3 regions of the Neobacillus terrisolis genome follow, and region 3 is predicted to be linked to each of the others. Evidence: predicted binding sites of a transcription regulator. Region 3 holds the regulator's gene; each other region holds the start of a gene.
What was found. The regulator LexA, encoded in region 3, represses DNA repair genes until DNA is damaged. The targets are predictions, from matches to a motif close to CGAACATATGTTCG.

Region 1 (11,134 bases), on a different contig from region 3:
GTGAAAAGGTTGCTTTTCTCGGTTTACCTGTAACCGCTGTCACCTATTCTTCTACGGTAATTCCGATTTTACTGGCAATTTGGATTGCATCTTATGTTGAGAAATGGGTCGACCGGATTATTCCGAGCATGTTTAAACTGATTGTTGTTCCAACGTTAACGATTCTAATTGTGGTACCTGTGACGCTAATTGCGGTTGGACCTCTAGGTAATTATCTTGGAAACTTGCTTTCTTTTGGAGTTGGCGCATTATTTGAACATGGCTGGATCTTTGCTGGATTAATCTTAGGTGGTACATGGTCATTAATTATTATGACGGGTATGCACTATGCTTTTCTTCCAATTGCGATGAACAATCTCGCTACAAAGGGGTACGACTTGATTTTACCTTCAATGTTCATGGCCAATATGGGGCAAGCTGGGGCAACATTTGCAGTATCTTTACGTTCAAAAAATAAATCTTTTAAATCACTTGCGATGACGACAAGTTTAACTGCTGTGATGGGGATTACCGAACCGGCTATGTATGGCGTTAACATGCGATTGAAGAAGCCATTTATCGGAGCGTTAATCGGTGGTGCTGTCGGAGGAGCTTATTACAGTGCTTTAGGCGTAAAATACTATATCCTTGGCGGTAATGCCGGTTTACCAGGGATTGCATCATTTATCGGTGAAGGATTTGTATTAGCAGTATTAGGTTTCCCAATTGCTTTCGCAGCTGGTGCTATTGCAACGTATTTAATGGGCTTTGAGGATGTTGAAAGTGATGAGGAAGAAACGACAGATGGTGATCAAAGTAAAGCTGATGGTTCATCACCAGATGTAATCGTCGCCGCTGAAAAATTATTTAGCCCATTAAAAGGTGAAGTAAAACCATTAAGTGAAGTGAAGGACTCTACGTTTTCAAGCGGGATTATGGGAAAGGGTTTTGCCATCCAGCCAACTGAAGGAAAAGTTGTATCTCCCGTCACTGGTCGAGTTACGACTATTTTTAAAACAAAACACGCAATTGGCATTACGAGTGATAACGGTGCAGAAATTCTTATTCATATTGGTTTAGATACTGTTAAATTGAATGGAAAGCATTTTACTGCACATGTTAAAGATGGTGACTTTGTGGATGTTGGTGATACTCTGGTAACCTTTGACTTGGAAGCAATTAAAGCTGAGGGCTACGACTTAACGACACCAATTATTATTACAAACCCTGATCGTTATCAATCGATTCAACCTGTCAAGGAAGGACATGTTGAAACACGAGATGCATTCATGGCTTTATTAGTATAAGTAAAAATAAGGGGGATTTCCCTCCCCCTTTTCTAATTTTTATATATTCATTCTAAAGATAAGAGGTTTACTTAATATTTTTACTAGGAGGAAACAAAATGAATACAGTTGGCAATAAATTTCCAGAAGGATTTTTATGGGGAGGGGCAACAGCTGCTAACCAAATGGAAGGTGGATTTCACGAAGGCAATAAAGGGTTAAATATTGCCGACGTTCTTCCTGGAGGAAAAGAGCGTTTATCGATTTTACAGGAACCTGGTTTTAACTTTGAAATTGATAAAAGCAAATATTCTTATCCAAATCATGAAGGTATCGACTTCTACCATCGCTACAAAGAAGATATTGCCTTATTTGCAGAGATGGGCTTCAAAGCATTCCGTATGTCGATTGCCTGGACACGAATTTTTCCAAATGGCGATGAGTTAGAACCAAACGAAGCGGGGCTTGCCTTCTACGATCGTGTTTTTGATGAATTACACAAGTATGGAATTGAACCGGTTGTAACCATTTCTCACTATGAAATGCCGGTTAACCTTGTTAAGGAATACGGCGGCTGGAGAAATCGTCAAGTGGTCACCTTCTTCGAGCGCTATGTAAATGCAATCTTCAACAGTTATAAAAACAAAGTAAAATATTGGATGACTTTTAATGAAATTAATAGCGGCTTAGTGATGCCGATTATGGGTCTTGGCTTCTCGATCCATAAAGAAGAAGACCGTTACCAACCTACTTTCCAGGCATTCCATCACCAATTTGTTGCTAGCAGTATTGCGGTAAAAGCATGTCACGAAATCATTCCTGATTCAAAGATTGGCTGTATGGTTATCTTCGCACCGGTTTACGCTTTTGATAGCAATCCGGAAAATGTCATGTTTGCCCTTCAAGAGGAGCGCCTCTTCAACAACTTCTGTGCCGATGTTCAAGTTCGTGGTGAGTACCCTGCTTTCATTAAGCGCTATTTCAAGGAGCATGGCATTGAATTAGAAACTCAAGACGGTGATCTTGAGTTGTTGAAGGAAAATCCTGTTGACTATATCGGCTTCAGCTATTACATGTCTCGTACAGAGAAAAAAGTTAAGACAGAATTAGAAGCATCACAAGGCAACATCATCGGCGGAGTGAAAAATCCATTCCTGAAGGCAAGTGATTGGGGCTGGGAAATCGACCCTGAAGGATTGCGCATCTCCTTAAACAAGCTTCACGATCGTTATCAGGTTCCCCTCTTTGTAGTGGAAAATGGTTTAGGGGCTTATGATAATGTCGAGGAAGATGGCTCCATTAATGATGACTATCGAATTGATTACTTGCGTGAGCACATTAAAGCGATGGGTGAAGCGATTGAAGACGGCGTTGAGTTGATGGGTTATACAAGCTGGGGCTGCATTGACTTAGTCAGTGCATCAACCGGTGAATTTTCCAAGCGCTATGGCTTCATTTATGTTGACAAGCACGATGATGGCAGCGGAACACTTGAGCGTAAACGGAAGAAATCTTTCTATTGGTATCAAAATGTGATTGGTACAAATGGAGAACAATTATAAAGATTAAAGTTCGTCGGTATCCGTTGTGGGTACCGGCGTTTTTTCGTTTGGAGAAATACGGAAATATTCCTTTATTTCCTAGGCAAGCGCAGAAAATGACACCCTGATGCAAAAATAGCAGGCAATCGACTTTTGCTGATGTCGAAAGACAAAAAACAACATCGTTATTGGAAAACACAATAAATGGACTCATACCATATAAGTTTCTCAATATTTTCAGGTATACAGAACATTTGTTCTGAATACAATAAAAGTATACTAAAATGTTGAAGGGTGATAAAAATGGAAAGACTCCTTTCACGCTCGATGATTGAAAAAATGCCTTTAGAGATTATCTATATAGCAAACAATCAGCAATTTTCAAATCGAAAAATCTTAGTGAACTCCATCGACAAGACATACGTCTATGCTTTTTGTTATCTCAGAGACCAAATTCGGCGCTTTAAAATTGAAAATATACTATCGGCTATACCTGCAAAACGGCTGCGCTAGAAAAACAAATGGATAGCCCAAATTCGGCTATCCCCATCATTAATAACTAACCAGCTGATTTTTCTAGCCTTATGAATCGTTGTAAAGCGAGTAGAACAATGAAGGAGCTGACTCCGATGATATCCGTAATCATTTCCGGATAAATCAGACATAAACCTCCGACAATCCCTAGAATCCTTTCCGATAAATATAGCTTCCGAAACCAAAACCCAATAATCCCGGCACCAATAATCATCATTCCACCAAGTGCAGTACAAACAACCCAAACTAAATATACAATTGTCGTCTCAATCATTAATAGCTCAGGTGACAACACAAACATGTATGGAATAATAAACGCTGCAATCGCCAACTTTGCGGAGTCGATTCCTGTTTTGATTGGTTCTCCACCAGATACTCCTGCTGCAGCAAAAGCAGCCAAGGCGACCGGAGGGGTTATATCAGCAATAATCCCAAAATAAAAGACAAAAAGATGTGCCGACAAATCTGGAACACCCAATAATATGATCGCGGGTGCGGCAATTGTTGAGGTAATTACGTAATTCGCCGTTGTCGGTGACCCCATTCCGAGTATCAGCGAGGCGATCATCGTGAAGAATAAAGTTGGGATTAACGCTCCACCTGCAAGATCTAATAATCCATTCGCCAGCTTAAGTCCTAGCCCTGTTTTCGTTACAACTCCAACAATGATTCCCGCACAGGCTGTGGCTGCGGCCACGCTTAAAGCGGTACGTGCACCATCAACTAATGCTTCGATAAAACCTTTAACACCGATTCTTGTTTCTTTCCGGATGGCACTAACTACTACTGTTACAACGATCGACCAAATCGCCGAGCGCATTACGCTCATTCCTGACATTAACAGAAGCACAACAATGACAATTGGGATTAATAGATATAGCTTTCTTAGTACTACTTTTTTGTCAGGCAGTTCTTCTTTCGTTAATCCGCGCAGACCAATTCGTTTTGCCTCTAAGTGGGTCATAATCCAGATTCCGGTAAAATATAAAACGGCTGGAATGGCAGCGGCTTTTGCGATATCCCAATAGGAAATGCCATTTCCAATAAATTCAACCATAAGAAAAGCAGCAGCTCCCATGATTGGCGGCATGAGCTGTCCTCCGGTAGAAGCTGCAGCCTCGACTGCACCGGCAAATTCTTTCCGATAACCTAATTTTTTCATCATCGGAATCGTAAATGCTCCCGATGTTACAACATTAGCAACCGAGCTTCCACTGATCGTTCCCTGTAGGGCACTTGAGAAAACGGCTACCTTAGCCGGGCCCCCGATTCTTCGTCCCGCTACAATAAGGGCCAAATCATTGAAATACTCTCCTACTCCTGTTTTTATTAAAAATGAGCCGAACAAAAGGAAAAGGAAAATGAACGTTGACGATACTCCAAGTGGAGTCCCAAGAATTCCTTCTGTCGTAAAGAACATCGTCTGAACAAGACGTTCTAACGATAGCCCGCGATGAGCAATAAAACCTGGCATGTAAGGACCATACAGGGCATAGATCAAAAATAAACCGGCTATAACGGTGATTGGCAGTCCAACTGTCCGTCTTGTTGCTTCTAATACGAGGATTAATGCGGCTAGTCCAATATAAAAATCAACAGTTGTCAGCTGCCCCGCCTGCATTACCAATTGATCAATATTTAATGGCCAATACGCCCCTACCACAACAGAAATAATCGAAAGGATGAGGTCAAATAAGGTCACTTTATGCTTTGATAACTGTCGTTTTCGCGCAGGAAAAAGAAGAAAAATTAACGCAAGGGCAAAGCCTAAGTGGATTGAGCGTTGCAGCTGGGCTGTTAATATCCCAAAGATTGAGGTATATAACTGAAAGCAAGAAAATGCCAGCAATCCCAAAAAGACCGCCCAGCCTAAATAACCGCTTAATTTCCTAGAAGCAGCTTCTGGATCGTATTTTTCCATCAGCGCCTGTTGCTGCTCTCTCGTTAGCTTCTCCAATTCAAGATTCAAGGATGTTCACTCCCCTCAACAGCTGAATTAAATTTAGTTTCTTTATTTTCATGCGGACCCATGTTCCAGGTTGAATAAATTTGGATAAAGGATAATACTTTTTTTGATAGATTACCGTATGATTGGCCTTGACTTGACCAACACGTAAATCGATCTCCGAAAAGCTTTTTTTCATATTTTGTATAAAATATTTCCCGTTTTTCACCTCAAAGGTCTCGCCAGGTCCTGCATTTGCTGGCATTCCAATCGCAAAATCCTCATACTCCAGTTCATAAAGTTCCATTTTACCATCGTGTTTTACCCGAAATTTTTCTATCACATTACTTAAATGAATGGAATGGGTGTACTTGATTTGGAAGGTTGAGTCTGTATTAAACGGAATGAAGGCGATCGATTTGTTTGTATTTTGATATTCAAACACAAGAGCTTGCTTATAAGGAATGAACAATGCTGCAGTAGTTAGAACAACTAATAATATGAGCAGGGTAATCCGTTTTCTTATTGTCATACTCCCCTCCTTTAAAAAATGGAAAAGATAGACCGATCAACTGGTCTATCTTTTATCAAATTGTTTTCAAAAATAGCTTATTCGGCCTTAATCCCTTTTTCATCAAAGTATTTTTGTGCTCCCGGGTGAACCTGAATTCCAACACCGTTTAATGCCTTTTCCGCCATAATCAGCTTGCCTTTGGCATGTGTCACTTGATTTGTATTTTCAAAAATAGCTTTCGTAATGTCGTAAACAACCGCTTCGGAGAGATCGGAGCGAACAACGAGCATTGCCTGAACAGCTACAGTTTTTACTTTCTCCTCTAATCCGTAGACACCTGAGGCCACTTCATCGGTTGTATAATATGGATATTTCTTAATTAACGCCTCGATTTTATCCTGTTCGATCGGAATAATCACCACATCTTCAGTTGCAGCCAGGCTTTCCACTGCACCTGTTGGAGTCCCGGCAGTAACGAACGCGGCATCAATCGTGCCGTCCTGCAGTCCGGCTGTCGATTCGTCAAAGGAAAGATCTTGCTTTTGAATATCGGCAAATGTCATGCCGTGGACCTCAAGAATTTGCTCTGCATTGGCGACAGTACCTGACCCTGGAGCTCCAACTGACACCTTTTTATTTTTTAGATCGGCTACCGATTTGATCCCCGATTTTTTCGTCGTTACGATTTGAATCGTCTCAGGATAAAGGGTTCCAATCGCCTGTACATTCGTGATCTTGCTCGATTCAAACATAAGTTTACCTTCAATGGCGTAGGCAGCAATATCTGTTTGTGAAAATGCTAGCTCTGCTTCCTCATTATCAAGCAGTTTCATATTTTCTGCTGAAGCACCTGAAACCTCCGCGTTCGTTTGAATACCTGTTTCGTCTGAAATAATTTTTGCAAACGAGCCGCCCAATGGATAATAGGTTCCTCCCGTCCCACCGGTTACAATACTAATAAACTTAGGCTTATCCTCTTTAGTATTGCTAGCTTTATCACCGCTATCCTTTCCCTTGTCCGTCCCACATGCCGCAAGAATCATCATGGTGAGAAGCACTACAACTGCTGCGATCGATTTTTTTCTACAAACCTTCAACAAAATTCCTCCTTTATATATGTAGATATGCTTTATACCCTTAAGATCTTTGTTAAAAAGATACTTGTACTAAGATTTTTATAGCTTTATAGAGGAATATATGATTAATTTAGGGAATTTGTTTTGTCAGTCTGGAAGATAAATCGCTTTTTTCAGTAGCTAAGTAGTATTAAGAAAATTAATAGTTAGGATTAAATAGTTAAATAATAAACGTCCGGTTTATCTGTTATCGTTAATTATATAATCTTTTCAAGGAGCTGAATCGGATGTATTTGGAACGAATAAGAGTGACAGAGGCTAATCAATATATGAACGTTCCTCTAAAAGGGAAGCTCCACGGTAAAATAAAAACCATTTCCTGTGGCTTGTTTTTAACCTTCTTTTTATCGTTTATGGCAAACCAACTTGCAAAAGCCCCTTTCCTTTCAATTATGGGAGTAATGATCATCTCGATTTTATTAGGTGTTTTCTGGAATGCGGTAATTGGATCATCGTTGAAATATTCGGCAGGAATTACGTTTAGCAGCAAGTATTTATTAAAACTTGGGATCATACTTATGGGGATCCGTTTAGATTTTCAGCAAATCCTGAATACTGGAGTTTCTGTCTTATTTATCGATGTAATTGTCATTATTTTTACCCTCATCATCACGATTTTGATCGGGAAGGCAGCGGCTGTTGATCGAAAACTAGCGGTATTAATCGCAGTTGGGACAGCAGTCTGCGGTGCAGCAGCCATAGCAGCGGTGGCCCCGGTAATTAAGGCTAAAAAAGAACAGACTGTACTCGCAGTCGCCATCATCGCGACAATTGGAACGTTTGGCACACTTGTTTATACATTCGTCTATCAATCTTTCAACCTTGATCCAACGCTTTATGGTGTCTTAGTTGGCTCAACTTTACAAGAAGTTGCCCATGTGATTGCCGCTTCCGCACCAAGTGGTGATATTGGCAGCGAATCAGCTATCGTCGCAAAACTCGGTCGGGTCGCCTTACTTATTCCAGTCGCTCTTGTGATCGGTTTCTTATATAATAAGAACGATAAGCAAGCTGATGAAAATAAGAAAAGAGATATAAAAGACTTACCGATTCCGTGGTTTATTTTTGGATTTTTAGGATTTAGTTTAATCAATACGTTTGTGTCTCTACCGGAAAGTATTACAAGTGGGATTCTTTCCTTAAGCGGTCTGTTTATGTCCATGGCTATGGTGGCGCTTGGTTTAGGGATAAACGTAGTTGAGTTTAAACGAGCTGGAAGTAAACCGGCCCTCATCGGGATATTAGGATTCGCCGCTTTAGTTGGATTAGGTCCGTTCCTTTTGTATCTTCTTTAATCCTAAGGGGAAATCCATATGTTTCTTGACCACCTGAAAGTTTTTTATATTGCGGCAACGAAAAAGAATTTCTCGGAAACAGCCAAGGTTCTTCATTTGTCCCAGCCTTCCGTTAGTCTACAAATCAAACATCTAGAAGAATATTTAAACACCAGCTTATTTGACCGAAGCACGAAAAAAATGGAGTTAACGGATACCGGCAAGCTTTTGTATCAATATGCAGAACAAATTATTGAGCTGGTGAATGTGGCGGAGAAAGAACTAGCCCTACTATCCGATACAATTCATGGAGATTTGCGCTTAGGTGCCAGTATGACGATTGGGGAATATTTACTTCCCTACCACCTCAGTGCTTTTATAAAAAAATATCCTAAAGTCCATATTAAGATGAAAATTGATAACTCCCATCAAATTATCGATAAGCTACTTAGTGGGGAAATTGATTTGGGCTTTATCGAGGCGACTATTCATCATGAAAAATTAGAAATCATTCCTTTTTTAGAAGATGAGCTATTGATCATTTCATCGATGTCATCTCCATCCCCGTTGCTTGTGGATGAGTTTATTGAGCTCGACCAATTGGTCTTATTGCCTCTCATTATGAGAGAAAGAGGATCAGGGACAAGGCAGGTTCTGGAACGAAAATTGTTGGAAAACAAATTAGACCCTAGTAAGCTGAATGTGATCTTGGAGCTTGAAAATACGGAGTCGATCAAGTCAGCAGTAGGATCCGGCCTTGGTGCAGCAATCATTTCTAAAACAGCGATTCAAAAAGAAGCGGAATTAGGAATTTTGAAGACAACCAGGATTAGGGGGCTCTCGTTAAAACGGCATTTTTACTTGTTAAACAAAAAGCAGAGTTTATCCCCTGCAAGTGATGCGTTTAAGGAATTGTTTCTTGGTTTGTTTAGGTGAAGTGGGGGAGACATTGGGTGTTATTGGGGGCTATTGGGGGCTTGGCATTTGTACCCAATCATTCTTGTCCCATATATAACATGATATGGTCCATATACGATTTAGTTGGTCTATATAATTTTAGGTTGGTCTATATATTTTCGGAGTTGGTCTATATATTTTCGGAGTTGGTCTATATATTTTGAAAGTTGGTCCATATATTTTGAAAGTTGGTCCATATATTTTGAAAGTTGGTCTATATATTTTTCGAAATGTACCATATCCACATTCAAACGGGCATAAACACCTCCCCATGAGCAAATATTCTTAACCAAAAGCTTGAAATCTTAAAAAAAGCTTAATTTTTTATAAAAAAAGTAAGATTTTTCTTAAAAAAACAAAAAAACTGGGGCAAAAATCAAAAAAAGCGGCTTTTTATCAAAAATCCCCTAAGATCATGAGAATTTGCAAACATTTAGAAACATCCAGATCATCAAAGAGCCTACTAGCAAGCCGATCCTAATCGATAACACCCCATAACAAAGCCTTGTGATAAAAAAATTCCCCACCACAAGGCTCTCAAAAACTCACAATAAACTTCTCACTTGGCCAGTTCCCTTAATACATCTCCAATTTTTTCACCATTAATAATGAGATCTGCTTTGTTATCTAGGTCTGTTGTCTCCATATTGATAATGACAAGCTTTGCTCCTTGCCTTTTTGCCTCTAACGGAAATAGGTTGGCAGGAGACACACTTAAAGATGAACCTAATACAATGAACAAATCTGCCTTTTTTGCTTCTATTGAGGATTGGTGTAAAGCTCCCTCCGGCAATGCTTCACCAAATAACACGACCGATGGGCGGATGAAGCCTCCGCAATTACATTGGACATTCTCACCCATAAACTGTTCGATTGGGTACGTTTTTCCACATTCAGAACAATGACAGGTTCTTAGTGTCCCATGCAGCTCCAATATTCTTCTGTTTCCTGCTGCATGATGAAAGCCATCTACATTTTGGGTAATGATCGATTGAATTTTCCCATCTTTCTCCCATTCTGCCAGAATATAATGACCTTCGTGAGGCTTACATTCTTTCAAGCTTTGCACTCGATAACGGTAGAAATCGATAAATTGATCGCGGTTATGTTTCATTGCAGTTGTACTTGCAAGTTCTAAAGGATTAAATTGAGTCCACATCCCAGTACCTACTGAACGGAAATCCGGCAAGCCCGCTTCGGTGGACATTCCCGCGCCGCTGAAAACTACGGTATAGGAGGACTTGCTCATGTACTCTTTTAATTGATTGATTTTTTGCAGGACTGACTGTGAAAATGGGGTTTGTGGGTTTTGTTTTTTCATAATCAACCTCCAATTTTTCGATCCTTGCTATAAATCTTCCTTCAATGGTCCATTTCTGCGAGTTAAGAATGTTTTCTGCCAGCTTTCGGACAATTCATCAACCTCCAAGAGAGTATTGATTCCTTCCAAATTGTTTTTCTCATGATGCATAATCCGATTGGCATAATAAACGGTTACGCCTTTAGGATGTCGTTGCAACAAGGTGAATTCATCGTCTTTGGAAATTCTCCCCTCTTCAAGGACTCTAAAATAGTAACCTGTAAAGCCAGTCTGTTGGACTTTAACAGGAAGATCGGGCACGCCGTATTTCATAGAGAGCTTAAAACACGGTCGGCGGGGCTGACTAACTTGAAGTGTGGCATCCCCTATTTTAAAAATATCGCCAATACAAACGTCCGTTTCTAATAAACCGACTGTCGTTAAGTTCTCGCCAAATGCTCCATAATCCAATGTTTGTCCAAGCTCCTGCTGCCAATAAGCGTAATGTTCATAAGGATAAACACAAACCGCCTTATCTTTTCCACCGTGATGTTCTAAATCTGCTTGTTCGTCCCCGGCAAAATTTAGTGTTGAAAGATAGATAGGGATCTCAACCGGCACCTTATTGATTCCAGATGAGATGATTTTCCCTTGATAGTTCAAGGATT
Region 2 (11,134 bases), on a different contig from region 3:
ATTGCGCTATACTAACATTTGAAAGACCGGCAACGATATTTACTAACGCTGAAGGAGTAAACGGAAAACAAAGAAGAAGAAAAATCGGACCAAAACCATGCTGATCGATCCAGTTCATCAGCTTCTCCACTTTAGGATGCCGATGTAAAAATTGCAAGATTCTTCGTTGTCCAAACTTCCTAAAAAATAAAAACACTAGGACAGCACCTGCACAGGCACCAATCCAAGATAATAAAAAACCTAACCAAAGTCCAAAAGCATTGGCATTCGCCATCACAAATATCACTAACGGTAAAAACGGAAGGAAGGCCTCAAGCATAGGGAGCAAAATCCCCGGCAGCGGGCCAAATGATCGGTATTCGTTTATTAGCGTCATAATATTTTCCATCGTAAACCATTCTTTAAATGTTTCAAAATCCATTGAAAGTATCTCCTTGTTCACCAAAGCTGAGTAAATTATGAGGATTTATTTCGGTTTCATCTTCCATTTACCTTTATTCTACACTTATTTATGACGAATAGAAAATCCTTCTCTTGGCAGAGGCTACTCCTTTAGAAATTCATGTAATGCTTGTTTATTTTTCTCAAAATCAATATTTAAAACCAAACCAATTCCTGATACGCGCATATCGGTATAGGATCCATCAATCGGAACCCGCATTGTCTCTATTGTCCCATGTTTTGTCATGTAATCTGTTCCAATTGAGATCAGATCACCTTTCCCTAAGTTGGTATTTACAAAAGGAGTAACAACACCAATTAGTTTCGGTAGCTTTGGGATTGTGCCGATGCTAGCAAACTGATTGGCCAGCTCTTTTACGACCTTTTGTTGCCGCTGAACCCGACCGAAATCACCAACCGCATCATGACGAAATCTTACATAGCCAAGCAAATGCTCTCCGTCAAGCCTTTGAGCCCCTGGTTCAAGCGTTACATCAATATATTCTTCCATTCTTTTTTCAACATCTACCTCTACGCCTTTTGGAAATGCCTCATCAATTAAACGAACAAACCCTTGAAAGTCAACAAGCGAATAATATTGTAAATCAAGATCGAAGTTTTCCTTTATCGTCTGTCTCAATAGTTCCGGTCCGCCATAAGCAAACGCTGTATTTATCTTATTCTTACCATGCCCAGGAATATCAACATATGAATCTCTCATAATCGAAGTCAATTTGAAGATCTTCTTTTCAGGGTGATAATGAACAATCATGATTGTATCTGCTCTCGAATTTTCCTTTTCGCGTGCATCACTTCCGATTAAGAGAATGTTCGCCCCTCCATATTGATCTCGTTTTCCATTAAAATGGTATTCCTTGTTTTTTCCCCTATCCCTATCTCCCGAGACTAATAGCCCTTGTTTATACTGATAATAAGAATAAATGGTTCCAACTAAGATTAGAAGTAAAAATAAGTAAAGGACCCTTTTCCATTTTTTCTTCAGCCTTCTCTTTTTAAATTTGTTTTTCTCATACCTCATGGTCATAGCCCTTTCGTATTATTTTTTCTTTAGTTATGACTTCTTTGTTTTAGCAACGGTTTCCTGTTTTTTTCAGAATTTTTTAATAAAATTTAGAAAATTGCCCATTTGGAAAAAATAAAGTCATATCTTGATTTCATCTTCGTTTTTTTGTATGATAAAAACGAACAAATGTTCTATTTTTCTAAAAGGAGAAGAATGGGATTATGACAAGAATACCTGAGGAAGAAAGGGATTTGATGGAAAAAGCCATTTATTTGCCAATGGTGATTACCGTTTTGAATCGTGACCTTACTGTCATTGATAAAAGTCCATTCAAACTAAAAAAACCCTACTCAGCATTAGTAGAGGAAACGTTGAAGGTGATCCAAAGAGAGATGGCTGAAGTTAAGCGGCTAATGAAGCAAAAGCAACTAAAAGTGGAAGAAATTCACCGTGACGAGGCCTTCACAATGTTTATGTTCCTTTACAAAGGCTACGAGGAGCATCATAACTATTTCAACCCGCGAATCCGTAATAAGGTGCAAGAGTTGCTTGAGTATTACTTATACCGGCGCCATACTTTAGGAGCTTCAAAATAAAATTCCCACCAATAAAGAGAAGCATGTCCTTTGTCGGTCCATGCTTCTTGAATCATTCTTATAATGCCTAATGCTTTCCGTACTCACCGTTGCCTTCGGATGCTTCAAAATACCGCTGCTTACGGTAAAGATAAAAGGAATTGCGCTCCGTTTCTTCAATTCGTTGCATTAATTTTGTCCGTAGTAAGGCTGTTCGCAACAGCTGGTTTTCAAAGGAACTATACGAAACAGGAATTATATAGGATTCCTTGTTTCGGAAAGTAACGAGAGTCGTATTTGGCTCTAATCGTTTATGTGACACTACGTGTTCATGGGAGATCCATATGCATTGTATGTTTAATGGTGATGTTGTTGGAAAAAAATAGATGGAGTTTGTGGGGTCAATGGTGATTGGTACTTTGTGGGTGATTCCGACCAGCTGCTTGGTTCCAGTTATCCGACCTTCATAGCTAGACCCGAAATATTGACAACTCTTCTTAATAATATCTATCGGTCGAAAGGGAGAAAGAAATTCATCCTTTAGCTCGACAATTTGCGAATATGTTTTACTTCCATACATGGTAGGTATAATCATCATCGTACACGGATTAATTTCATATTCATCGATCATCGTCCTCTTTTTTTCTCTATTCATTTTTTCATCTCCTTTTTACAGTCTGATTTCATATTACCATCTCATTCTCGTTTATAAGTTAAATTTTATAAAAATTGCTAATTTATTCATAATTTGGATAAAATATTTTTTAAATTTTCAAAATTTTTTATTGATTCTTTCCCTAAAACTCCATATAATAGTAAAAAGGTTGCAGGGGTGATTACGATGAAAGAGAGATCCTATTCAGAGTTAATGAAGTCCGGTGCCATGAGTAAGCAAAAGTCTGGCGAGTCCTTTGTTTTGGAACTGTACATTGAAATGTTACTGTCCGAGGTGCTTTTAACTTCACAAAAGGAAAAGTTGTTAACCCGTATCGATCAAGCCATTGATGACCGCAACCAAGAAGCATTCATTCATTTATCAACCCAATATCGCGAACTTAATAAACAATTTGGAACTTAATACGAAAAGCTCGAGCGCCTTAACGAGGCGCTCGAGCTTTTTACTGTTGTCTGTTTTTTTGTTGAATTTCGTATTCCTCAAGTCTGGAAATACGCTCCAGCATAGTTGGATGACCATAACGGAAAATTTTCACCAACAATGGCGGATTTACTTGACTAAGCCCAGCCTTGGTAAGCTCTTGGAAAGAGTCAATAGCTGCCTCACTGTTCTGAGTCATTTCAATTGCATAACGATCCGCTCTCGATTCTTGATAACGGGAAACAAGATTGTTTAGTGGACTTGCGGCAAACATTAGCATCGATAAAATCAATAAAAAAAGTGGAAAACTGCGAATATCACTTACAGACTCTATTTTTAATATATTTCCCCATTTGGGTATTATCCAGTTCATAATTCGATGCACTAAATACAAACCAATAAGACTCATAAGCAAATACCCAGCGATCCCTATATAAATATGTTTTTCAACATAGTGAGCCATTTCATGTGCCATGATAAATAAAATTTGATCATCATTCAAACGGTTCAAGGTTGTATCCCACAGGACAATCCTTGAATTGGAGCCAATCCCCGTTACATAAGCATTTAATGCATTGGTTTTTTCGGCCATGTTCACTTCAAATACATGCTCTGCTGGAATCTTTGCTTTGCTGGCCAAATCTAAAATTTTGTCTTCGAGCTGTTTGTCCTTTAAAGGATAAAAATCATTGTAGAGCGGGTCAATTAATACAGGCTGCACAAACATCAAGAACAAAGTAAAAGGAATGGATAATAACCAGCTATATAACCACCATCGTTTTGTGCTTTTTTTCATTAGCCAATACAAAACGACGACAATGACAAACATCGTGACATAATTGATCCAGAAATCAATTAACTCATCTTTCATCCAAGCCGGAAAGGATTGGGTTGAGATATTGTATGATTTCGATAAGGAAAAACTAATGAACCCCAGCGGGAAAGTAGCAAGATAAGCAAAAAGGGATAACCAAAAAAGATAAATGGCTTTTTGAAATACTAAATAATTGCTTGAAGTTTCTGCCCAGCCTTTAAACGCTTTCGATAACCCAAACAAGAGGATCAGGAAATAAATGAGCCATTCAAGCGGGGTTGACAGGAAAAATAGCAAGTTGCGCGTCCTCGAATATTCCTCTGTCAGCATAAGTTCTCTTCCATTTAAGAATGTAGCCGGGTCGGCTTTTGTTCCTTCATATTCGAACGGCAGGCTTGTATCCGCGAAATAAAACAAATATAAATAAACTAGCAATCCATATATGGCATATAGTAATACGGAAAAAAACCCCAGCTTCCGCACCATAAGCAACTCCCCCTTTTTGTACAACCTTTTATTACTATATTTAGTAAGAAATAAATATAAATAGAACAGTATGTTAGAACAAATCACAAATCAAAACTTGTCTATAATAGATTGAACGAATAATGGGGTTCATATGATAAAAATCAAAAACTGCAAGGAGACGTTCCCCTGCAGTTTTTTAAAAGAAATAAGCATAAATGGATAAGACGGTAATCGAGCCTAAAACAACGATGATTACATTGGCTCCTAAAAATGCAGCAAGGAAAGCAGCTGCCGCCCCTAGCAGACCGTACCAAATATCTTCTTGAATAAATAATATTCCTGGAAAAATAAGCGCCCCTAGAGTGGCATACGGAACATTACGTAAAACACCTTGAATAAACGGAGGCAGTTTTCGCCCCTTAAATAAAACAAATGGCAGCATTCTTGGGATATAGGTTGCAAGCCCCATTCCAAGAATCATTAGGATTACGCTATTACTCAAGTCCCCTGCCCCCTTGTCTTAATTTAAGCGAATTGACCAACTCGATGATAAAGGCAGATAAAAGAGTTGAAACAACAATAGCCCACCCCGTAGACAGCCATTCCCCAACTGTAAAAATTGTATTAAAGCAAGCCGCCAAAGCAGCTAACAGGACGACTTTTACACTCTTCTTTAAAGATGGAACAAGAAGGCCAATAAACATAGCATAGAGCGCAACTGACATGCTATCTTGGAGTGTTTGCGGTAAATTTGCTCCAATTACATAGCCAACTCCGGAGTTAATCACCCAGCTTAAGTATGCAATTAAAGTTAAGCCAAACAAATACCCCGTAGTTACAGTCCCTTTATTTGTTGCAGCTACCGAGAAGGTTTCATCGGTGATTCCAAAAGAATACACCATTTTCTTACTTGTCCGATCATCCTCACACATTTCATTAAGTGAAGCTGACATAAGGAAATGGCGAATATTTACAATAAAGGTTGTTAAAATGATTTCGAAGACTCCGGTGCCCAAAGTGATTAAACTCAAAGCTATGTATTGAGAGGCACCTGCGTAAACAATAACACTCATTAAGACGGTTTCTATAAGTGTTAAACCGGTTGTTTTAGAAAGAAGACCAAACGTAAGAGCAATCGGGAAATAGCCGATAGCAATACTGAGTCCTGATTGGAGTCCTTTTTTAAACTCCGAAGATTGCTTATTAAGTACCATTTCCACCATTATCTTGTCTCACCACCTAACAATATTTCAATATATTAACTAAACATCGTGGAATTGAATGAAAAAACAGTTAACTTGCGTTATTATATTATACACAAGCTATTCCTATTTTTGTCTAGGAAAAAATTTTTATATAAGATACTCATCTTACATTATTCTATTAAAACTATTTTCTTTTCTGCCCGTAAAATTGATAGAAGGATTTGCTTAATGATAAAATAATAGGCTTTAGAAAGAGGACGATTGAATGAAATTAAAAGAAATTGGGGCTTTGTTTGCTTTGGCTGCACTCTGGGGGGCATCCTTTCTGTTTATCAGAATAGCCTCGCCTGAAATCGGCCCTCTCCTCACCATCGAGGCACGGGTAACGATTGCCGGTTTAGCCTTATTCCTGTTTATCTTGGCAACTAAACGCTCAGCTAATTTTAAGCAGTGGTGGAAGCAATATTTAATTATTGGTGCATTAAATGCCGCAATCCCCTTTACTCTCATTGCTATTGCTGCCATCCACTTAAATGCTTCTATAATGGCTATTGTAAATGCGTTAACCCCAATTTGTACTGCCTTAGCAGTGTGGATTGGGATGAAAGAAAAACTGACCGTAAGAAAAGGATTAGGGATGGTCATAGGTTTGGCAGGCGTAGTCATTCTAGTTGGCTGGAGCCCGATTTCGCCTACGAAGGAAGTATATATTGCGATTGGCTGCAGCATTTTATCGACTGTCTCTTACGGGTTTGCGGGGGTTTATATTAAAAAGACGTTTACAAAGGTTTCTCCTCTATCGCTGGCAACAGGACAGCAAATTGGTGCAGCTATCGTTTTGCTGCCTATCACTCTATTATTTTCACCCCCACCGACAGCTTCATTTTCGCTAGTCGTTATTCTATCTGTAGTCGGGCTGGCACTGTTTTGCACATCAGTTGCATATCTTTTCTACTTTTACTTAATCGATAGCGTCGGACCAACGAAAACGTTAAGTGTCACTTTCTTGGTTCCGATTTTCGGAATGATTTGGGGCTTTGTTTTTTTGCAGGAGAAGATCACCTATGGAATGATGATCGGTCTGTTAATAATATTAAGCAGTGTATTATTAATTTCAGATATATCATTCGGACCGAAAGTGAAAACAGCCAAAACTTCACCACAGTAAAGCAGTGGGGGACTGTCCCCCACTGCTAGTTTTTTAACAAATACATGTTTTCTTTTTGACACCGATAGTTGATCTTGCTTCAATCTTTTTAATATAGTCGGTTGCTAAAGGCACTTTACATGCCGTCTTCCCAACATCTACGTGAACTTTTCCAATTATTTCTGCCGCTTTTACCGCTTCTTCATGTAATGGAAGTATATAGGCTCCGACACAAATAACAAACGTATTAATATTATAGCGAACTCGATTTTTTTCTTGATGAATAGTGCCTGTTACTTGGTCCAATAGTGTTTTGATTTCTTCAAGGTTAAGCTTTTCATCAGGAGTAATCGAAATATAGTTGGCATATGTACTCCAACCGCAACAGGTAATCAGTTCCTCCTCTGAACTCATCCATTCCAGTGCCAACTCATGAGCATAATTGCTTTCTGCAGCCACACTCGCTACTGTATACTCTGCAAGCATATACCAATTCGCTTTCTTTGCCCATTCCTGTAAAGTTTCTTTTGTTATCTGTTTTGGATTAACGGAAAGGCCGGCTAAATACATTGCATCTGAGTTTCCAGTATCGAATAATGCTAACGCCAATTCATGATTCTTTTTCACATACTTCACAAGCTTTTTCAAATCGCCAACCTTTACACCAAACAGCGGTTCTTTTGCGCCGTGCCGAATAAAGGTTTTTTTCGTTTGCTCAGAACCTAGTTCTTTAAGCTTTATCATGATTTCAGCTAAATCCATTTATTATACCTCATTTAGGAGACGGTGATTTTCTTTCAGGAGTTATACCGAACAAATATGTCACCTACATTTTGATTGCAATTATTTTGTGGCGGACACCTGTTCCGTTATTTTCACAAAAAGTGTTGTTTTGATCGGCTAAACGGACAACCGATTCCTTATTTGATCATAAATTAGCATTATTTAGTGGTTTTTACTTGAATAAGGTATCCTGTGTCCTCTTAAGTCTAAAAAAAGGTAATTTTATCAAAATAAGGTCCTCTATGTCCGTTCAAAAACCTAGCTTTGTAATTATATGCTAGATTAAGACCAATCTGACTGGGCTTTTTCCATACTATAAAGTTTCAATAACAAATCCAATTTTACCCAATTGATCCGCTTTTTCCATCCGTTCAAAAGCTTTCGCAAATTGATCGAGTGGATACATATTATCGAGGACAGGCCTAATTTGATGGGTTTCGATAAACTGAAGCATTTCAGTATATTCCTCACCACTCCCCATTGTTGAACCGAGGAGGTTAAGCTGACCGTAGAAGAAACTGCGGAGATTAATTTGCACATTATCACCAGCAGACGCTCCAAACGTCACAATCGTGCCGCCAGGACGTAATTGTTCAAGCGATTTATTAAATGTAGCTGCTCCAACACATTCAATCACAAGATCCATCTTTTCTCCATCAAGTGCTTGGTTCCAATCCTCATTACTATCAAACGCTTTATCTGCTCCTAGCTTAAGCGCTGTTGCGCACTTCTCCTTCGACCGGGAAGTAACGTAAACAATCGCTCCCGCTGCTTTAGCAAATTGCAATAATAACGTGGCAACTCCACTGCCGATTCCTGGAATCAAAACTTTCATACCTGCTTTAAGTTTCCCGCGTGTAAACAAAGCCCGGTAAGCTGTAAGTGCCCCCAATGACAGCACCCCTGCTTCCTCCCAAGTTAAATATTCCGGTTTTTTAAATGCGTTTTCTGCTGGAACAACAACCTTTTCTGCAAATGTTCCATGAAAAGGCAAACCAAGTATTTCAAAACCGCTTGGCGGTGCATCACTGTTTTCCTTCCAGCCAAGGCCTGGGTTAATGATCACTTGATCACCTACTTGAACATTAGTGACACCCTCACCAACCGCATCAATAATTCCAGCTCCGTCAGAGCCAATAATTAATGGGGGATCGGTTGGCTGATGGCGGGACAACACAAATAAATCCCGATGATTCAAGCCTGCTGTTTTTAATTTTATTCTTACCTCGCCGGCTCCCGGCTCCATTTCTTCGATTTCTCGATATGTAAGTCCTTCTAAACCTGTTTTTTCGGCATGAACTACAGCTTTCATCTAACCACTCCATTACCCTTTAATATTCTTTCAGCTATTAGATTAGTACAGTGCATTCTTTAATTATATAGTCTTACATCTTTTTATACTGTTATTTTTTTCTCATTAAAAAATTTAATTTAAAAACCATCTCATTCCAATATTTAAAGTTTTCCCATAACGAATAATAAGTTAATTACCAGGAAAAATTATCGATTAGGAGGTGTATGGCAAATGGTAGAACAGGTTCCTGTTAATGGAACAAAAAAGCATGTACACGAGGAGAACGAATCACCACCATTATCTTCATCCCTTCAGAAAAATATTCACAACATCCAAGCCATTTTTGAAACATGTGACGATATTATTTTTCATCAAACCGAATTCAATGACGTAGCTGGCTGTTTTATTTATTTAGAAGATATGGTTAACAACGAAGCATTGTATGAGATTGAACAAGGAATTTCTTCGTGTTATGAAACAACGAATATGAAGCAGGATCTACCATCAGCTATTAGAAAACGCTTCTCTATTAGCAGAATTATGGAAGTTTCCGATATCCAAACTGTTTCGGAACAAATTCTCGCTGGTAATACCGTGCTAATTATTAATGAGAGCAATAGAGGATTAGTATTTCGTTCAAGCAATTTAACGGGACGCTCGATTAGTGAACCAAGTACCGAAAGAACGGTAAGAGGCCCCCAAGAAGGATTCGTCGAAGATATTCATAAAAACGTGATGCTGATCCGCAGAAAAATAAAAACTCCAGCCTTAAAGGTTGAAAACTTTACAATAGGCGAGAAAACGAAAACACAAATAAGCGTGGTCTATATAAAAGGGATTGCTAGTGATGAGATTGTCAAAGAAGTTCAGCAGCGATTATCACGTATTGCCATTGATGGTATTTTAGATAGTCAGTATGTAGAAGCGATGATTAAGGATTCCCCGCGCTCACCGATACCAACCGTTTTAAGCACAGAACGACCGGATCGTGTATGCGGCGGTCTACTGGAAGGAAAAGTAGCCATCCTCGTTGACGGGACTCCCTTTGTACTAACCGTTCCGGCATTGTTTATCGAATTTCTCCATTCCAGTGAGGACTACTATGACGGATCATTAGCGGCAACCTTGATTCGCTGGATTCGCTTTCTTGGTTTGCTTGTTACGATCATTTTACCCGCCTTTTTTATTGGATTAGTCAATTTCCATCCAGATTTATTGCAAGATCCTTTTATCATCCGAATTGCAGCAAACCGAGAATCACTCCCTTATCCTGCAGTAATAGAAGCACTCTTTATGCTAATAACCTTCGAACTTCTTCGCGAAGCAGGTTTAAGGATGCCTAAAACATTAGGAGGGGCGATTGTTAGTATTTTAGGGCTCGTTTTGATTGGCCAAGCAGCAGTTCATGCCGGAATTGTCGGACCCGTTTTATCGGTTGTTATTTCAGTAACAGCGTTAACCTCATTTATCATACCGAATTATTCCTTTCATCAAATTGCCCGCTTTGCCAGTATCCCTCTTTTAATACTGTCTGGTTTATTCGGTTTTATGGGGATTATTATCGGACTAATGTTTGGGTTAGCCTATTTTGTGAGTTTACGTTCATTTGGTGTACCGTATCTTTCTCCTGTGACTCCGGCACGAAAAGAAGGTTGGAAAGACGTATTTATTCGTGCACCTTGGTGGGCAATGGATAGTCGTCCTGTAGGGCTTGGTGTTGAAAATAACCATCGAGCTAGTTCTTCAAATCACACGAAACCTCCATATAAAAAGGAGGACAAAGAAAAATGAGCATATCGAATTCAAAAAAGTGGAAACAAAGACTTATGTTGATCCAGTTGTTCCTTTCACCATTTATTCTATCCGGCTGTTGGAGCTCAGTTGAAATTCATGATATGGCGATTACCAATATTATGGGGATTGATCTTAATGATGCTGGGGAATTTGAGGTTACAGCAGTTATCGTCAAACCTTCAGCCCTTTTCACCCCTATAAGTAATGATAAAGTCATGAATCGCAGCCATAGTAAATTTTTGGTTGAAACTGGAACAGGAAAAACTATTTTTGATGCAATGAATCAACTAACCCATTCAATCTCTGAAAAAATCTATTTGGGTCATATGGATGTTGTTATTTTTGGGGAAAAAGCAGCAAAGGAAAAGTTGCAAAATTCTTTAGATTTCTTTCATCGAGAAAATCAATTTCGCCCCAATATAAAGTTACTAGTTGCTAAGGGGAAAGCAGCCGATGTTGTCAAAACTGCCCCTGAATTTAATACAACCCTTGG
Region 3 (11,134 bases):
CCTGTTCCAAGTGTATAACCATCTAAGAAAATGTAAACGGTCCAAATTAATCCCCAGAGACCAAACCATGTCACGGCTAAGAAATCATGAGACATAAGTTTCGACACCTCCCTTTGCTGTGCTTAATCCTTCTGGTCCTTTTTTCGCATATTTGATAATTAAGTATACATCCGCAATGAGTAAGACCGTGTAAAATGCGATCAAACTGACTAAAGAAAACCAAATTTGTCCAAGTGAAATTGGTGATACAGCATTGGCGGTCTTCATTAAACCATATACCACCCAAGGCTGACGGCCCACTTCTGCAACCATCCATCCTAGGTTAATGGCTAAATATGGTAATAACACAGAGTAAAGGACAAATTTTAAATATTTCTTAGATTCTACTAAGCGGTTTTTCCGGTAAAGATATGCACCATACCAGGTGATAGCTAAGAAATATAAGCCGAGTGCGATCATTGCTCGGAAACTATAAAATACTAAGCTTACATTTGGGCGTTCATCCTTAGGAAAATCTTTTAATCCAGTTACTTCCCCATCAAATTTATTTGTATAGAAGAAGCTGCCAAGCTTTGGAATCGTTAATGCTTCAAAAGCATTCCGACTATTTTCCGGATCAGGAATTTGGATAATGCTGAAAGGTAACTCGGTTTGAGTTTCCCAAACACTTTCCATTGCCGCTCCTTTAGCTGGTTGAACACTTGTTGCATAAACACCTGATTGATGTCCTAAAAATGGAGTTGCTGTACTGGCAAATAGTGCCATAATAAGTCCGTATTTGAATGATTTTTTGAAGAAGTCCACATCTTTTTTTCTTAGTAAATGGTAGGCACTTACTGCCATAACAAAAAATGAACCAACTATGTAACAGGCAATGACAGTGTGGAAAAACATATGCCATGCATAAGGATTTGTTACAAGTGCGCTAAAGCTTTCAAGCTCAACTCGACCATTTTTCAATGTATATCCAACCGGGTTTTGCATAAAACCATTTGCGGTGATAATCCAAAGAGCCGAAATGTTGGTGCCAAGGGCAACCATCCAGATCGAAAATGCCCGCATTTTTGCTGAAAATTTGTTTCTGCCAAATAACCAAATCCCCATAAAGGTCGATTCTAGGAAAAAGGCGAGCAATGCCTCAATGGCGAGTGGTGATCCAAAAATATCTCCTACATATCTTGAGTATTCCGACCAGTTTGTACCAAACTGGAATTCCATGGTGATTCCTGTGATCACACCTAGGACAAAATTTATTGAAAAAAGCTTGCCCCAGAAATCGGCCATTCTACGATACTGCAAGTCTCCTGTACGAGCGTAATTGGTTTCCATAATGGCTACCAAGATAACCAGCCCGATCGTTAATGGTACGAATAGAAAATGGTAAAAAACTGTAATTGCAAATTGGAGCCTGCTTAACAATAAAACCCCATCCATCATAATCCCTCCTATTTCCATAACTTACAAATCTCATTTACATTATATTACTAAAATATTTTTTAGAACCTCGGAATTGTTACCGAAATGTGACACACTATTGAATAAATTGTGTCATTAATCACAAATGTGATAAATGTAATTGATTCATAGGAGAAACTAATGATGATTCACCTTTTAATAACGAAAAAAAGGAACGAATCATAAGATTCGTTCCAAACTTAATTACGATATTTAATTGTTAGCAACCAATGCCTTCACAATCGCTACAACATTCTCAGTTGTGAAACCGTATTCTTGCATAATTTTTTCACCTGGAGCAGATGCACCGAATTGATCAATCGCCAATACTTCACCTTCATCCCCAGTATATTTATGCCAGCCTAGTGATGATCCCATCTCAATTCCTAAGCGCTTTTTAACGTTTTTAGGAAGAACGGATTCTTTGTATTCTTTAGATTGCGCTTCAAAGCGATCCCAAGAAGGCATGCTGACTACTGCAACATCGATTCCTTCGCTTGCAAGCGCTTTTTGTGCTTCAATCGCTAATCCAACTTCAGAACCAGCTGCTAAAATTAATGCGTCTGCTGTTTCTTTTCCAGATGGAGAAACAACATAAGCTCCTTTGGAAACGCCCTCATATGCATTTTCAGCTGTTCCTTTAATAGTCGGAAGATCTTGACGAGTTAAAACAAGTGCAGTTGGAACTGATCTAGATTCTAATGCTAACTTCCATGCAGCCGCTGTTTCATTTCCATCTGCTGGACGAACAACTGAAAGTCCAGGCATTGCACGAAGTCCAGCTAATTGCTCGATTGGCTCATGTGTTGGTCCATCTTCCCCAACCGCAATACTATCATGAGTAAATACATACGTTACTGGAAGACCCATTAATGCTGATAAACGAATCGCCGGCTTCACGTAATCGGAGAATACAAAGAATGTTCCTCCAAATACTTTCAATCCACTATGAAGAGCCATACCGTTTAAAGCTGCGCCCATCGCAAATTCACGGACACCAAACCAAATGTTGCGGCCTTCATACGAATTACGAGAATAATCTCCCGCACCTTTAATGGTCGTTTTGTTTGATCCAGCAAGGTCAGCGGATCCACCAAAGAAGTAAGGAACGTTTTTAGCAATCGCATTTAACACTTCACCAGAAGATGCACGGCTTGCTAAGCTTTTCCCTTCTTGGTAAACCGGGATATCCTTATCCCATCCTTCAGGCAATTCGCCTTTAGCACCTTGTTCAAATTGAACGGCTAATTCAGGATAAGCTGCTTTATATTGAGCAAATAAGTCATTCCACTCTTTTTCTTTGTTCACTCCATTTTCAACAACTAATTGGTTGAAATGGCTGTAAACATCTGCAGGAACATGGAAGTCTTCTTCGAAGTCCCATTGGTACGCTTCCTTCGTAAGCTTTAACTCATTGGCACCAAGCGGTGATCCATGAACATCAGATTTTCCTGATTTATTCGGAGAACCATAGCCAATAACTGTTTTTACTTCGATTAAAGTTGGATGAGTAAGATCTTGTTTTGCTGTTTCGATCGCTTGAGCAATCGCAGCTAAATCGTTGCCATCTTCAACACGAAGATATTGCCAGCCGTACGCTTTAAAGCGTCCTTCAACACTTTCAGAGAAGGACTTATTTAGTTCTCCATCTAAAGAGATGTCATTTGAATCATAAAGAACGATCATGCGACCAAGTTGAAGGTGAGCCGCTAAGGAAGCAGCTTCTGCCGAAACGCCCTCCATTAAGTCTCCATCTCCACAAATTGAGTATGTATAATGGTCGATCACATTAAAGTTGTCTTTGTTGTATTGTGCAGCTAAATGTCTTTCTGCCATTGCAATCCCAACCGCCATCGCAATCCCTTGACCTAACGGACCGGATGTTGCATCAACGCCTGGTGTATGACCAAATTCAGGATGCCCTGGAGTCTTGCTGCCCCATTGACGGAAATTCTTTAAATCTTCAATTGATAAGCCATATCCGGATAAGTGAAGCAAGCTATATAATAACGCGGATCCATGACCTGCAGAAAGCACAAAGCGATCTCGGTTAATCCAATTAGGATTTTTAGGATTATGGTTCATAAACCGTGTCCAAAGGGTATACGCCATTGGAGCTGCTCCCATTGGCATGCCCGGGTGGCCGGAGTTTGCTTTTTCTATCGCATCAATCGACAATGTACGGATAGAATTAATCGACAAAGAATCGATCTGTTCAAACATGTGTGTCATCCTTTCCATTTTTAATCAATACATTACTCTTTTAATATTATAGTGCTTGTCTTTTTTACACAACAAATTGTATTGCTTTTTTTCAAAAAAATGAGCTAATCTCTCTTATTATGACAAAAAGCTTAAACTATATAATATTTAATTTCATGTTTTCTCTTTCATCTGTCGAAATTGTTTATTATGATATATTCATGTCGATTTTCTCCTGTAAAGACATCTGTTAAGATGAAAGTAATATACATACTAATGAAACGAATTGATAGGAGAAGAACTTACTAAATTGGACAAAATAATAGGAGATTATTCGTTAATCATGATTGGAGAGGTAAAAAATGAACGGAAACAAATCAATATCTCAGCGTAAACTTCTTGGAATTGCTGGTCTTGGCTGGTTATTTGATGCGATGGACGTCGGTATGTTGTCTTTCGTTATTGCTGCCCTACAAAAAGACTGGGGCCTGTCCGCTCAGCAAATGGGCTGGATCGGCAGTATTAATTCAATCGGGATGGCAGTTGGAGCTTTAGTGTTTGGATTAATGGCCGATCGAATGGGCCGAAAAAACGTCTTCATCATCACCTTATTGCTTTTCTCAATCGGCAGTGGCTTGTCGGCTTTTGCTACTACTTTAACCATATTTATGCTTTTACGTTTTTTAATTGGTATGGGATTAGGGGGAGAATTACCGGTTGCTTCTACCTTAGTTTCTGAAATGGTTTCGGCTGAAAAAAGAGGTCGGGTTGTCGTGTTGCTTGAAAGCTTTTGGGCTGGCGGTTGGTTAATTGCTGCACTCATCTCCTACTTTATTATCCCGAGATTCGGTTGGGAAACAGCTTTACTGATTAGTGCCCTGCCAGCATTTTATGCGATTTATCTACGAATCGGCTTACCCGATTCACCACAGTTCACAGCACAGAAAGGTAATCGAAAGAATTCTATTCTTCAAAACATTACATCTGTATGGGCAAAACCACATACGGTTCAAACAACGATGTTATGGATTTTATGGTTTTGCGTCGTATTTTCCTATTACGGTATGTTTTTGTGGCTCCCAAGTGTAATGGTGATGAAGGGCTTCAGCTTAATTAAAAGCTTTCAATATGTACTCATTATGACACTTGCCCAGTTGCCTGGTTATTTCACTGCCGCATGGTTTATTGAAAAAATGGGAAGAAAGTTCGTTCTCGTTACTTATTTACTGGGCACAGCAGTGAGTGCATATTTCTTCGGTGTAGCTGAATCACTTGGACTTCTCATTACTTCCGGGATCTTTTTATCTTTCTTTAATTTAGGGGCATGGGGTGCGCTTTATGCTTATACTCCAGAGCAATATCCGGCAGTTATTCGCGGTACCGGGGCAGGGATGGCCGCTTCGTTCGGTCGAATCGGGGGAATTCTCGGGCCATTATTGGTTGGTTATCTTGTCGCTCAAAAAACGGCGATTCCAGTCATGTTCACGATCTTTACAGTTGCGATTATTATTGGTGCTTTAGCGGTGTTATTGCTTGGTAAGGAAACGAAGAATACTGAGTTGACTTAAGAGGCGTTGGAGTACTTTAAAGGCTTGGTGAGGTGCTAGAACAATTTTTATAAAAACAAAAAAGGAGGAATACATTTTCGCGATGTATTTCTCCTTTTTAATTATTAGTGTAGACGCTTTTTCGCCTGGAATCTTTTTAATTTTTCAGGTGTAACGTCATTGCCTTCTGGATCAATTACCTTTACATTTTCGAGCGTATTAAGCATTTGCGAGCGAAACGTCTCTAAGTATTTCGCACGAAGCTTGGAGCGTTCTTTCGCCTCTTCTTGCGTTAATCCCGTTGTCTTTGCTTTTTTCGCCAGTTCATTAATTCTTGCAATTAATTCATTTAGTTGCATCGTTAAACTCCTTTTTGAAAACTGTCAACTAAATGCCATAATACTAAATGTCGGCGTTTTTTACAAGTTGGATGTTTTGATTTTCAAGGGATTCGATATAATTCTGGTACCTGCGGTGGACTGTTGCTTTCGATACGTCATAGCCAAATCCTCTTAACGTGGCAGCAATTTCTGCAAAGGTTAATTCATTTTTTCTTAACCTGACGATCTCCTCGATCGGGACCTCTATTTGTTTTCTACCTGTGTTCGTACCTTGATTTTTTAAATTGTTTTGAGGCTCATAGCCGCTTTTTACTGCTCGTTGCATACCTCTTCTAATTTTAATATTGTGCAATTTACGTTGGTATTCCTCAACCATACCGACGATTTTTAAAACCATCGAATCTGCTTCCGAAATCCGCAATTCACCATTATGATCAATAGCATATAGCTTTACATTTTCTTTTAAGATACAGTGGAGCAGGACAATTTTCGTATTCCCACGGCCAAGTCGTGTTTCATCTTGAATGAGAACCGCATTAATATCTTTTTCTTTAATCAACGTCAAAAGCTGTAACATCCCATCCCGATCGAGCTCATAGCCGCTGGCCTGTTCCCTGATAACAGTGTGGATGTGAAATCCATGTTGGCGAGCCAACTGAATAAGTTCCTCTTCCTGTCTTGCTAAAGAAGTTTCTTGAGTATCTTTTGTCGTACTTACCCGACAATATATAATTGCATTCTTTGTTTTCATGATCGTAACCTCTTTATTGATTTACTCCCCTGCCAGAACGGTAATATCTACATTTGTATTTGTCTCTTCTACCGGAATAACAAGGTTATCACCAGGATAAATCTCATCTCCAGCAATTTCATTATTCTTTTCAACCCATTGAATAAATTCAGAAGACGACATTGAATGACGATCAGAATATTCTTCTGCGATTTCCCACAATGACTCTCCTTCTTTAACTGTCACATTTATAAACTCATCTGTTTTATCTAATTTATGTATAAGAGCAAAAATCGAAATATAACTAATTGCAACTAAAATAATTACATAAGAATAACGTTCCCAAAGTTTTTTCATGATTAGCACCCCTACTATACGAATGAATGTTCTGTTTTTATTATAGACCGAACATTCGTTTGTGTCAACGAAAAATTCGAACTTATGTTTGTATCAAAAGTTGATAAATGCTATAATGAGATCAAGTAGAAAACCATATGAGGTGGGAAGAATGACAAAATTATCTAAGCGGCAGCAAAATATTTTAGATTTCATAAAAGAAGAAGTTAGAAAAAAAGGTTATCCCCCTTCCGTACGGGAAATTGGAGAAGCTGTCGGTTTAGCTTCGAGCTCAACAGTACATGGACATTTAGCTCGACTTGAAAGCAAAGGTCTGATTCGCCGCGATCCAACCAAACCTCGGGCTATTGAGATTTTAGAAATAGATGAACAAAGCCATATTCCAAGAACCAATGTCATTAATGTCCCTGTAATTGGTAAAGTTACTGCAGGTACTCCAATTACAGCAATAGAGAATGTTGAAGAATATTTTCCACTTCCAGATTCATTAGCAGCCGGGGACGAAAATGTATTTATGCTAGAGGTTATGGGAGACAGTATGATTGAAGCTGGGATTCTGGATGGGGATTACGTCATCGTCAAACAGCAAAAAACGGCTCAGAACGGCGAAATTGTTGTCGCGATGACTGAAGATGACGAGGCTACCGTGAAAAGATTTTTTAAGGAAAAAGATTACATACGTTTGCAGCCGGAGAATTCCTCACTATCACCTATTATCTTGCAGAATGTTTCGATTCTCGGGAAGGTAATTGGAGTTTATCGGCATATCCATTAAGATTTGTGATTCTAGGATACTATTAAAGTGTGGGCCTTGAGGGTGTTGATCCTCGGGGCTTTTTTGTTTTTTGGGTTTGTTCGGGGGTTCGGTGTACTGGTGAATCGACGCTTTAGTTCCCTTTTTTTGATTTCTACTGGGGTTTCAGGGCACTAATTTACACTTTAGTTCCCTATTTTGGATTTCTACTTAGCTTTTAGGGTACTAACTTACAGTTTAGTTCCCTCTTTTTTGTTTCCCCGGTGATTTCAGGGCACTAACTTATACTTTAGTTCCCTCTTTTTGATTTCCGCGACACTTTTAGGGCACTAACTCTCACTTTAGTTTCCTCGTCTAAATTTCCGCAAGGTGTATAGGCACATTAAAACTCCATCAAAACAAAAAACCCTCAACGCATAAAGCGTCAAGGGCTTTTCTATCCTTATTAATACATTTTCATGTATTGTTCTCTTTCCCATGGATGAACTTGAGTACGGAACATATCCCACTCGATTTCTTTTGCTTCAACGAAGTGCTCAAGGATGTGGTTTCCTAAACCTGCAACGATTACTTCGTCAGCTACTAGGTTTTCAAGAGCATCGAATAAAGTTGCTGGAAGATCGTCGATACCTGCTTCAACGCGCTCTTCTTTCGTCATTACATAGATGTTACGGTCTACTGGAGCTGGAGGAGTTAAATTGTTCTTAATTCCGTCTAAACCAGCTTTTAATAGAACTGCCATTGCTAAGTATGGGTTAGCAGCAGGGTCAACGCTACGTACTTCGATACGAGTACTTAATCCGCGAGAAGCTGGGATACGGATAAGCGGTGAACGGTTGCGAGCTGACCAAGCAACGTAACAAGGAGCTTCGTAACCAGGTACAAGACGCTTATAAGAGTTTACAGTTGGGTTTGTTACAGCTGTAAATCCTTGAGCGTGCTTGATTACACCAGCGATGAATTGGTTAGCTGTTTCGCTTAATTCTAATGGCTTGCTTGTATCATAGAATGCGTTTTCGCCATCTTTGAATAATGAAAGGTTGCAGTGCATACCAGAACCGTTTACACCGAATAATGGTTTTGGCATGAATGTAGCATGGAGACCATGCTTACGAGCGATTGTTTTAACGACTAGCTTGAACGTTTGAATTTGGTCACAAGCTGTTAAAGCATCAGCATATTTAAAGTCGATTTCGTGTTGTCCAGGAGCTACTTCATGGTGAGAAGCTTCGATTTCAAAGCCCATCTCTTCAAGCTCAAGAACGATATCACGACGGCAGTTTTCACCAAGGTCAGTTGGTGCTAAGTCAAAGTATCCACCGTTATCATTTAGTTCAAGGGTTGGTTCGCCTTTTTCATCTAATTTGAATAGGAAGAATTCTGGCTCAGGTCCTAAGTTAAAGTTAGTGAATCCTAACTCTTTCATTTCGTTAAGAACACGCTTCAAGTTGTTGCGTGGGTCTCCTTCAAATGGAGTTCCATCTGCATTGTAGATATCACAGATTAGACGAGCAACTTTACCTTTTTCAGCAGTCCAAGGGAAAACTACCCATGTATTTAAGTCTGGAGTTAAGTACATGTCTGATTCTTCGATACGTACAAATCCTTCAATTGAAGATCCGTCGAACATCATTTTGTTGTCTAAAGCTTTTTCAAGCTGGCTAACTGGGATCTCAACGTTCTTAATTGTTCCAAGGATATCCGTAAATTGCAGGCGGATAAACTTAACGTTTTCTTCTTGTGCCATGCGGAAAATGTCATCTTTAGTGTACTTTGCCATTTCGGTATTTCCTCCCTTTTTTAAAAAAACTATAAAATATTATTGAAAAAAGCGCGACATATGACCTTGCCTCATTGGACCGCGATTAAAGCGACCCGCTTGCAGCAATTCGTTACGAAGGAGTTTTCTAATCTCATTATCAGTCAACTCTCGTCTTGCTTTTTCACTCTCTTGTTTCATTTCTTGAGGCAGTTCGGCATTTTTTGCAAATAACTGCTTAATACCGGCAAGATTAACTCCTTGATCAATTAAATCCTTAATTTCTAGGAGCTTATCAATATCATTAAGTGAAAACATTCTTCTTTTCCCATCAGTTCTGGCCGGAGAAATCAGTTCATGCTCTTCATAGTACCGTATTTGTCGGGCGGATAAATCTGTGAGTTGCATAACCGTTCCGATGGGAAACAGCGGCATTGTTCGACGTATTTCGCTTCCGCTCAAATCGATTTCTCCTCCTTAGTTTTCCTACTTCTTGTGTACATTATATTCTGCGTTAGAAATTCTGTCAATATCATGTTAGATTTTATAACACCAATTAAAAATAAAATTTTTGAATATTTATAATAGGCCTACATCCTTGTTTATAATACACTTTTCACATAAATAATTCCAACTTTTTCGAGGATTTCCGTAAGTTTTTGACAAATTATTTTTTTATTTGGATTAGTTCTTTCTCTAAGAGATGATTTAAGGCTGTACAAATTGCGATTTTTACATGGGAGTAGGTTAATCCGCCTTGTACATAGGCCACATATGGTGGTCTGGTCGGTCCGTCTGCTGTCAGCTCAATGCTCGCGCCTTGAATAAACGTACCTGCTGCCATAATGACGTCATCCTCGTAGCCGGGCATATAGCTTGGATACGGGGTGACATGGGAGTTGATTGGTGATGCATATTGGATCGCCTGACAAAAAGCGACCATCTTATCACGGTCATCAAATTGAACCGATTGAATCAAGTCTGTTCTTGTCGAGTCCCATCTAGGATGCGTGTTCATTCCTAGTCTTTCGAGCATTGCAGCTGTAAACACTGCTCCTTTTAACGCTTGCCCAACCACATGAGGTGCCAAGAAGAAACCTTGGTACATTTCTTGTAGACTATATAATGATGCTCCGGCTTCGGCTCCAATTCCAGGTGAGGTCATTCGATACGAGCACGCCTCAACATATTGCTGCTTTCCGACAATGTAACCGCCCGTTTTCGCTAGGCCTCCGCCAGGATTTTTAATCAAAGAACCCGCCATGAGATCCGCTCCGACATGGCACGGTTCCATGTCTTCTACAAACTCTCCATAACAGTTGTCGACAAATACGACTACATCCTCTTTGATTTCCTTAACGAACTTGATCATTTCGTTAATTTCGGCGATGGTAAACGATGGTCTGGTCGCATACCCCTTCGAGCGTTGGATTCCAATCATCTTTGTGTTTGGACCGATTGCTTTAGTAACCGCATCGAAATTAACTTGGCCTTCATCGGTAAGCGCCACACTTTGATACGATATCCCAAATTCCTTTAGTGACCCAACACCATTTCCTCGAATACCAACGATTTCTTCTAATGTGTCGTATGGTTTTCCGGTTATGTAAAGAAGCTCGTCTCCTGGACGCAGAATTCCAAATAGTGCAATCGAGATAGCATGGGTTCCGGAGATAATTTGCGGCCTAACTAATCCGGCTTCAGCTCCAAAAACTTCAGCATATATTTTTTCCAACGTATCACGGCCGATATCATCATATCCGTAACCGGTGGACGGAATAAAATGTGAGTCACTTACCTTATTATTTTGATAGCTTTGGAGGACGCGAAATTGGTTTGTTTCGATTCGTTCCTCAATTTGTTTATGAATTGGTTCAATTTGTGTTTCTACTTCTTTTACTAATGTTTGTAATACTTCCCCGTGTACGAGCTGTTGATACATCCTTTTTCCCCTATCTTAAACTGAAAATTTTTTGAGTTGCCCAGCGA

Region 1: a site for LexA is predicted at 3,054-3,067, ahead of ACI48O_RS17395 (WYL domain-containing protein). Genes of this name have one in related genera too.
Region 2: a site for LexA is predicted at 1,645-1,658, ahead of ACI48O_RS02790 (YhjD family protein). Genes of this name have one in related genera too.

The regions. Positions count from the first base shown of each region.
Region 1 covers NZ_JBKFGH010000029.1:11,258-22,391, forward strand. The annotation lists gene ACI48O_RS17385 (beta-glucoside-specific PTS transporter subunit IIABC) at 1-1,286, shown strand, start outside; gene ACI48O_RS17390 (glycoside hydrolase family 1 protein) at 1,385-2,827, shown strand; gene ACI48O_RS17395 (WYL domain-containing protein) at 3,110-3,319, shown strand; gene ACI48O_RS17400 (TRAP transporter permease) at 3,366-5,261, opposite strand; gene ACI48O_RS17405 (DUF1850 domain-containing protein) at 5,299-5,817, opposite strand; gene ACI48O_RS17410 (TAXI family TRAP transporter solute-binding subunit) at 5,895-6,896, opposite strand; gene ACI48O_RS17415 (YeiH family protein) at 7,163-8,230, shown strand; gene ACI48O_RS17420 (selenium metabolism-associated LysR family transcriptional regulator) at 8,249-9,145, shown strand; gene ACI48O_RS17425 (NAD-dependent deacylase) at 9,726-10,487, opposite strand; gene ACI48O_RS17430 (MOSC domain-containing protein) at 10,515-11,134, opposite strand, start outside.
Region 2 covers NZ_JBKFGH010000004.1:132,073-143,206, reverse strand. The annotation lists gene ACI48O_RS02800 (TVP38/TMEM64 family protein) at 1-421, opposite strand, end outside; gene ACI48O_RS02795 (LCP family protein) at 545-1,480, opposite strand; gene ACI48O_RS02790 (YhjD family protein) at 1,687-2,061, shown strand; gene ACI48O_RS02785 (competence protein ComK) at 2,129-2,695, opposite strand; gene ACI48O_RS02780 (IDEAL domain-containing protein) at 2,882-3,118, shown strand; gene ACI48O_RS02775 (M48 family metallopeptidase) at 3,159-4,436, opposite strand; gene ACI48O_RS02770 (AzlD domain-containing protein) at 4,615-4,899, opposite strand; gene ACI48O_RS02765 (AzlC family ABC transporter permease) at 4,913-5,641, opposite strand; gene ACI48O_RS02760 (DMT family transporter) at 5,889-6,791, shown strand; gene ACI48O_RS02755 (DNA alkylation repair protein) at 6,825-7,532, opposite strand; gene ACI48O_RS02750 (zinc-binding dehydrogenase) at 7,867-8,865, opposite strand; gene ACI48O_RS02745 (spore germination protein) at 9,079-10,638, shown strand; gene ACI48O_RS02740 (Ger(x)C family spore germination protein) at 10,635-11,134, shown strand, end outside.
Region 3 covers NZ_JBKFGH010000014.1:120,852-131,985, forward strand. The annotation lists gene cydB (cytochrome d ubiquinol oxidase subunit II) at 1-95, opposite strand, end outside; gene ACI48O_RS10430 (cytochrome ubiquinol oxidase subunit I) at 85-1,434, opposite strand; gene tkt (transketolase) at 1,669-3,678, opposite strand; gene ACI48O_RS10440 (MFS transporter) at 4,020-5,225, shown strand; gene ACI48O_RS10445 (DUF896 domain-containing protein) at 5,330-5,563, opposite strand; gene ACI48O_RS10450 (YneB family resolvase-like protein) at 5,607-6,296, opposite strand; gene yneA (cell division suppressor protein YneA) at 6,318-6,632, opposite strand; gene lexA (transcriptional repressor LexA) at 6,784-7,407, shown strand; gene glnA (type I glutamate--ammonia ligase) at 7,832-9,166, opposite strand; gene ACI48O_RS10470 (MerR family transcriptional regulator) at 9,206-9,607, opposite strand; gene ACI48O_RS10475 (methionine gamma-lyase family protein) at 9,813-11,087, opposite strand; gene hflX (GTPase HflX) at 11,103-11,134, opposite strand, start outside.